One region of the Flavobacterium sp. LM4 genome, then DNA from elsewhere that is predicted to be linked to it. Evidence: riboswitches for the same ligand, from Rfam matches in the RefSeq annotation. Region 1 holds a riboswitch; the other holds the start of a gene.
The links. A riboswitch is a leader RNA that binds a small molecule or an ion and turns the genes downstream of it on or off. The one in region 1 is predicted to bind S-adenosylmethionine.
Positions count from the first base shown of each region.

Region 1 (3,811 bases):
AATAATTGTTTTGGCATGTAGAATTGTAGCTCCGAAATTAGCTAATTCATTGGCTTCATTAAATGATAAGAATTCGATTTTTTTGGCATCTTCCACTAAATCAGGATTTGCGGTGTAAATTCCGTCTACGTGGGTAAAATTTTGTAATTCTTCTGCATTTAGATAATTGGCAATTAACGAAGCGGTATAATTACTGCCGTTTCTTCCTAAAGTTGTGGTGTCGTTATTGTTATTTGAACCAATAAAACCAGTTATAACATTAACCGTTGAACCATTGTGTTCTTTAAAATAATTGACAACATTTTTCTTAGAAAGCTGCTCCAAAGGCTGTGCATCGCCAAATTTAGAATCCGTTTTCAGCAATTCTCTTGAATCTGTAAAATTGGCAGGAATTCCTTTTTCAATCAAAATAGCCGTTAATAATTTCGCCGAAAGCAATTCACCTTTAGACAAAATCTGGTCTTTAATTTTATTGCTGTAATCACCAATCAGGCTTACTCCTTCATAAAGTTTATCCAGAATAGTAAACTCTTCAGACAAATCAACCTGAGGATAATCTGAAACCTGATAGGTTTTGAAATTCTCTAATAATCGTTTGTAATCGCCGTTTTTAGCAGCAATTTTTAAAATATATTCTAATTCATCTGTAGCATTTCCTCTTGCAGAAACTACTACAGCAATTTTTTCGCCCTCATTAACTTTCTCAGCAATAATAGAGACTACCTTGTTAAGTCCTTCTCCGTTTGATAATGATTTACCACCAAATTTTAATATTTTCATTGTATCTTTTTATTATTTCTGCTAAAAAATAGCAGCAAGTAAATTATCTAATTGTTTGTACTCGATTAAAAAAGCGTCATGTCCGTGTACCGAATTTATTTCGCTGTAAAAAACATTGTCTTTGAACTTTTTTAATTCATTATAGGTTTCCAGATTTTCTTTTGGTGTAAAAAACAAATCCGAATCGATTGCAATAATGTGAATCGCTGCTCTTGTTTTAGAAAGCAACGTTTCAAAATCTTCACTACTTCTTGTAATATCTATGGTTTTTAGCAATTGGTTCATCAATTTATAGGATGACAGCTGATAACGTTTTTGCAACTTCTCGCCATGATGCGCCAGCCAGCTTTCTATATTAAAAATCAAAAGATCCTGATTAATCGTGCGCTGAAATTTTTCTTTGAATGATTCCGGAGAACGATAGCATAACATGGCGTGAATCCTGGCATCTTCAATTGGTTTTGATGAATTGTTCAGGATTTGTTCCTGCAAAAAACAATTGGCGATCATCCAGTCTGTGGATTTCCAGTCGGTTGCAATCGGAATTAAATGTTTTGTGATGTTTGGTGCTAATGCCAGCATTTCCCAGGCAATTCCTCCGCCTACTGAACCTCCTATAATCGCATACAACTCCTCAATTTGCAAAGTTTCGATTCCCTTCAAAAAAATCCGGGCAACATCTCTTGCCATGAAATCCGGATAATTTTCGACACTAAAAGAATCGCTTCCGTTACCCGGAACATTAAATGCTAAAACGGAATATTTAGTAGTGTCAATTGTTTTTCCTTCACCAATTAAATCATTCCACCAGCCATTTTCACCTGTAACCTGTGCATTTCCTGTTAAAGCATGATTGACCAAAACAATTGGGGCACTGTGTAATGGCAAACCAAAAAGTGCGAAACTTAAGGGTAATGAATTATATAAGGCACCACTTTCGGTAGTGAAATTTTGTAATATGATAGGGTTTGGTATACTTTCCAATTTCAAATCTTTTATTTTTTTTGATTTGTATATGGAAATATTAGAAAGAAAGTCTAGAACGAAACTAGAAAAACTCTTTTTGTTATCTTTCCACGTTGAGCGTGGTAGAATGCAGCACCTTCTTCGCTTTACCGAAGGGTTGCTAAGGATTCATCGGGTCTAATCCCTCGTCCTTTCTTTATAACATTTCAATACGTTTCTGAACTTAACGGTGCAAATTAACTACTATTTTCTTAAACAAACAAATTTATCTGAAGAGATTCTTTTGTTTATTAACTATATCACAAACAAAAACTATTATACGCAAAAAATTACCGAACGAAATTGCCCAGTAAATTTAAGCAGGTACTTACCTATTTGAAAAACTTTTTAATTTAGATAAAAAGCGTTTCATTTTCTTTAGAATACATTAAAAACAATAAAGAGTCAGGATTTTTCTTTTCTCTTTTATTATCCGTTTCATTAATTCCGAATCTTGGATGTATCAATTCATTTTTTGGCGGCGGATTATTTCTTTTAGCCCTGATATTTTTTAATATAGAAAATGTTTTTGTTAAGTAGTTCAAAGTGCTCATGATATTAGTGTTTAGTTTGTTTATTTATATGTAATTATTTCTTTCTTTTTTGTTAAGTTCTTTAAAACAAAAAACCCTTTTGGTTTCAGATGCCAAAAGGGTTTAAGTTGTTTTAACTTACTATACTTTTGGAATCAACAGACGCATACGTGAATAGATGCGACATTGAACATCTTGTTCATCTGTAGGGACTTGTTCATCTGTAATTTATTTGTTATTTTAAAAAATTCTATCATTTGTCGTATAAATTAAAAAAGCCTCTCAAAATATTTTGGGAGGCTTTGCTATATTGATATTGTTCTTACAATTTTTAAGCAATAGACACCCCAACGGTTTCTTTCGAAATGGCGCAAAACATTTTATAGGAATTAAACATATCTTCAGTAGTTTTTGGGTTTAACAAATATGCGAAAGTTTTTTTTATTTACCAAATATAAACGCACAAAATCAATAAAAAAACAATATTTTAATTTTAAAAATATCTTACAAAAATTACATCGTTTGAAATACAGATTAAACTTACTTTATTTGATGATTTTTGTTAGCTCTCCATAATCAGTCTTTCAAAGAACAAATCTTAATGAATTCATTTTGATTTTTTTGACCAAAAATTTGATTCAAAAAAAAAAATCACCTCCTGCAATCCAATGACCAGAGGCAATTTTTTCAAACAAAAAACAAAAAAACTTTAATTTTTATTAAAGACTTCGCTGTGCGATTTGGCAACCGTTGCAAAAACTGTTTTCAAATCATCAATTAAATCTTCGATATGTTCAATTCCAACCGAAAGACGAATCAGATCTTTAGAAACTCCTGTTTCCAGCTGCTCCTGATCTGTAAGTTGCTGATGTGTTGTACTGGCAGGATGGATAATTAGTGATTTTGTATCTCCGATATTTGCCAAAAGTGAAAACAGCCTGGTTTCATCAACAACTTGTTTCGCTGCTTCGTAACCTCCCTGTAATCCAAAAGTAATAATCCCGCTTTGACCTTCTGGTAAATATTGCTGGGCTAAATCATAATATTTATTCGATTTTAATCCCGGATAATTTACCCAGACTACCTGGTCTTGTTTCTCAAGCCATTGGGCTAAAGCCAGAGCATTTTCACTGTGTTTTTTAATTCGGATCGGTAACGTTTCCAATCCCTGAATGATTTGAAACGCATTAAACGGACTCAAAGCTGCTCCAAAATCACGTAATCCTTCAATTCTTGCTTTTGCAATAAAAGCTGCATTCCCTAAAGCCTCATGGTAAACCAAACCGTGATAGCCTGCAGAAGGTTCTGTAAATTCAGGGAATTTTCCGTTGGCCCAGTCAAAAGTACCGGCATCGATAATAACACCACCCAATGAAGTTCCGTTTCCTGAAATATACTTAGTCAAGGAATGAATTACAATATTAGCTCCAAATTCAATTGGTTTGAGCAAATACGGCGTTGCCACTGTATTATCTACTATAAAAGGTACTTGT
Region 1 is NZ_MUFW01000001.1:2,128,669-2,132,479, reverse strand. Features, by position in the region: gene thrA (bifunctional aspartate kinase/homoserine dehydrogenase I) at 1-780, opposite strand, end outside; gene BXU10_RS09555 (alpha/beta fold hydrolase) at 802-1,764, opposite strand; SAM riboswitch class I at 1,844-1,951, opposite strand; gene BXU10_RS09550 (hypothetical protein) at 2,139-2,339, opposite strand; gene BXU10_RS09545 (O-acetylhomoserine aminocarboxypropyltransferase/cysteine synthase family protein) at 3,028-3,811, opposite strand, start outside.

Region 2 (3,811 bases), on a different contig from region 1:
TATTTCATTAAAAAAAGTATCTCATAAAACAGTTTTGTGATATGAGATACTTAATCTTTAGAAAAAAATAATTTATTATTTCAAACTTGTGTTTGTCAATTTGATCTTATATGGGAAGTTTACATCATTATTGAAATAATCTGCTGTCAATTGTAATCTGTCTTTAAAGAAACCTGCTTCAAGACCAATGTTTGTCTGATCACTGGTTTCCCATCCTAAATCTTAATTTCCTGCCTGAGAAATTGCCAAGGTTGCAGCTGTTCCATAAATTGAGGAACCATACAAATTTTGTGAAGCATACGCTGATGAAAGGTTTCCATTACCCACTCTTCCCCAACTTCCTTTTAATTTAAGCGAGCTTACGTAATCTGTGATTTTGCTGTTTTAAAAAAAACTTTCTTCGCTAACGGACCATCCGGCAGATATTCCTCCAAAATTCACGTATTTGCTTTTTAGACCCAAGGCAGAATTTCCGTCTTTTCTGAAATTGCCGGTAATAAAATACTTCCCTGCATAGCCATACGATAACCTAAAAAAAGAAGATAGAAAAAGTCTTTCTGACAAACTGTTACCGGCTGATCTTATTGTTCCCCAGGTCCCCTGATAATTTTCAAAGAAAGGATCTGAAGCATTGGTTTGATTTGCCCCCCAGGATGAATTTTCGAACTTCTGAACATCATATCCTGCCAATGCTGAAATATGATGATTGTTACCAAAACGTCTGTCAAAAGAAAGGCTATTTGTAAAATTGTAATTATTTCTTAAAATAGAAATATTAGTTGAAGATCCGCCTGTTGCATATGCCGAGGATCCAAGATTTGGACTTAAATAGGTTATATTTTCTGCTCTTAGCCTGTCGATTCCGTAATTACTGTCAAATTTAAATCCGTCAAAAAAGGTAATGGTTGCGTGAACATTTCCAACAAAATGATCGTTGGAACTGGTGTATTTACTGTTATCAAACAATGCTCCGGGATGCGATAATGTATTGGTAAATAAGTTATTTCCCGAACTTGTAGTTCCTGTAGAACTTAAATTATATAAACCTACATTATTATAAACAGCAACGTTTGGAGGAAGTGCCAAAGCTAAACGTGCCGCACCAATTAATAATAATCCGCTGCTGCTTAATGAACCTGTATTTTGTGCCTGATTAAAAGTATTGTTATACGAAAGATTTCCACCCAATTTAAGCCATCTGTTTACATCATAATCGATATTAAACCTAGCTCCTTTTCTCTCGAATTCATTATCTTTTGTAATTCCTTCCTGTTTAGAATAATTGGTAGAGAAAAAATATCTGGTTTTATCTGTTCCTCCCGAAATACTGATACTATGATTTTGAGAAACAGCGTCACGGTATACCTGATCTTTCCAGCTAGTATTTACACGTTAACCATCAGCATTAAAAGACGGAAAGAAAAGTGCTGATGCTACAGCAGCGTTATTTTCATTACCACTTAATATTTTGCTGTTGAATACCGCTTCGTTTTTTATGTCTTCGTATTGTGTATTATTCAGAAGATCCGGTAATCGGGTAGCTCTGGTAATTCCAATCCAACTATCGTAGGTAACTTTAGTTTTACCTGCTTTTCCTTTTTTTGTTGTCACTAATATAACTCCACCGGCAGCACGAGAACCGTAAATTGAGGTTGACGCGGCATCTTTTAAAACATCAATAGATTCAATATCTGCCGGGTTTATATCTGAAAGTGGGTTATTGGCAACCGAATTTGTTGTGGACACATCACCGGAATTAACCGGAATACCATCAATAACAATTAAAGGAGAAGTGCTTAAGGAAATTGAATTTACCCCACGAATTCTAATTACCGGAGCATCATTTAATACACCACTCGGGTTAGAAACATTTACTCCAGAGCCTTCCCAATCAGTGCCTGTTCAAAACTTTGAACCGGAATATCTTTAATTGTTTTAGACGTAATTCTTGCAGCTGAACCTGTAAATTCTTTTTTGCTTTGCGTACCATAACCTACTACAAGTACTTCTTTTAAAGCTGTACTAGACGGTATAAGTCTTATGTCATTAAATGAGGAACCTGTATTTTTTTCAAGCGTTTCGTAACCAATATAACTGATAGACAACAACTTGTCTTGTTTCGTTATGGATAGTGAAAATTTTCCATTGCTATCTGTGACAGCAGATTTCCCACTTTCTGTAGCAATAATGGTAACTCCCGGTAAAGGCTCTCCTTTGTAAGAACCTCTCACGGTTCCGCTTATCGTTCGATCCTGTGCACTCAGCATTCCAGGAAGTATGCTGAACAAAAAAATTAAAACTAGTAAGATTTTTTTCATTGAATTTTGTTTTTAAAAATTGGATATAGTAATCCCCAGGGCCGATGTTGAAATGGCCTATCAATAATGCTGATAAAACAGGACAGGGTTTAAAAAAGACTAACGATTTTGCATTCGGAAAACTTTAGAATAGTCTTCTTTTAAAAGCAGATTAAATTGTTTGGAATGGGCATCTAAAAATAATAGTTCAGTTTTCATGTAAGTGATAAAAAATTTAATAATAATGAGCTTATTCAGATTTTCTAAGGAAATCTTTCTTATCTGTCCACCGCAGCCGAAGGATTTAGCACCTTATTTGGTAACAGGTTGCTAAGACATCATCGGGCCTATTCCCTCAGTCTTTCTGGATAAGTCATGTAAAAATTTTCTACCTGACAAATATATATAAATATATATAAATATATATAAATATATATTAATTCTATATAATTAATATATTTTAAAATGTTTTTTACAAAAATATTTCACAAAAACATTAATTAACTGTATAACAAATACTTATTTATACTTAAAAAAAGTAGATATTATTATTTTACACAGAATATTCATGCTTTATTCAATATTTGGAAAATTTAGATACCCAGTATGTTTTACTTTTTAATATTCACTTGCTCCCAGATATTAAATAATGTTTAGGAGAATTAATAAAAAACCCTATCCGAAATTTTAGCTTCTGACAGGGTTAACAAAAAAAGTACTTAAGCTTATAAAAACTTATTCTTTGATAATGGTTTTATTTATGATACCCTTTTCGGTCAATATCTTAACTACATAAGTACCAGCACTGGCATTCATGTTCACTTTTACAGTTGTATCAGTAATTTCGTTTATTGTGTAAATTTGTTGTCCAAGCATATTGAATATCGAAATCTGTTTGACTTTTCCAATAGTACCAAAATCTATATAAAATTCATTTTTGAATGGTACAGGATATATTTTCACTTCAGCTTTAACCTCCAGAGCTACATCAAGTGTATTGTCAGAAACAGCATTTTTAGATGTATTGCCACAACTAATTGCGACAGGATTAATCCCTTCTACTTCTATCTTATCAATGTTAGCCAAACCTGATGCTGTTGTGGCTTCTAATCTTATGTTATGAGTACCGGCAGAAAGCGCTACAGTAACCAAAGAACTGGAATTTTCGGCCCAGGTTGTCCAATTGGCTGTAGCATTAAAAGCTGCAGTAGCCACAGTAACGCCATCTACAATTACTTTAGCACCTCTTGAAGTAGTACCTCCATTAGAATATCTCCATCGAAGGATATAATTTCCGGAAGAAGTATTCACAAACCATTCAATTCCTGCACCGACTGCATTATTAGCATTGGCAAAACCAGTACCCTGATATCCGGCATTATTACTGTCTATTGTGCCTTCAACAAAACAGAAACCCGTTTCATTTTCATTGATCGAAATTTCAGTATTTGCTGCAACCGGATCTGTATAATTAGCAGTTCCATTTTGATTTTGACTAAAAGTAATCGCTGCTA
Region 2 is NZ_MUFW01000002.1:696,241-700,051, forward strand. Features, by position in the region: partial or broken gene BXU10_RS25805 (hypothetical protein) at 76-210, opposite strand; gene BXU10_RS16825 (hypothetical protein) at 385-1,188, opposite strand; gene BXU10_RS16830 (TonB-dependent receptor plug domain-containing protein) at 1,393-1,830, opposite strand; gene BXU10_RS16835 (carboxypeptidase-like regulatory domain-containing protein) at 1,872-2,318, opposite strand; SAM riboswitch class I at 2,573-2,672, opposite strand; gene BXU10_RS16840 (pectinesterase family protein) at 3,033-3,811, opposite strand, start outside.
Region 2: linked by a shared signal. The riboswitch ahead of BXU10_RS16835 (carboxypeptidase-like regulatory domain-containing protein) and the one ahead of BXU10_RS09555 (alpha/beta fold hydrolase) in region 1 are both predicted to bind S-adenosylmethionine.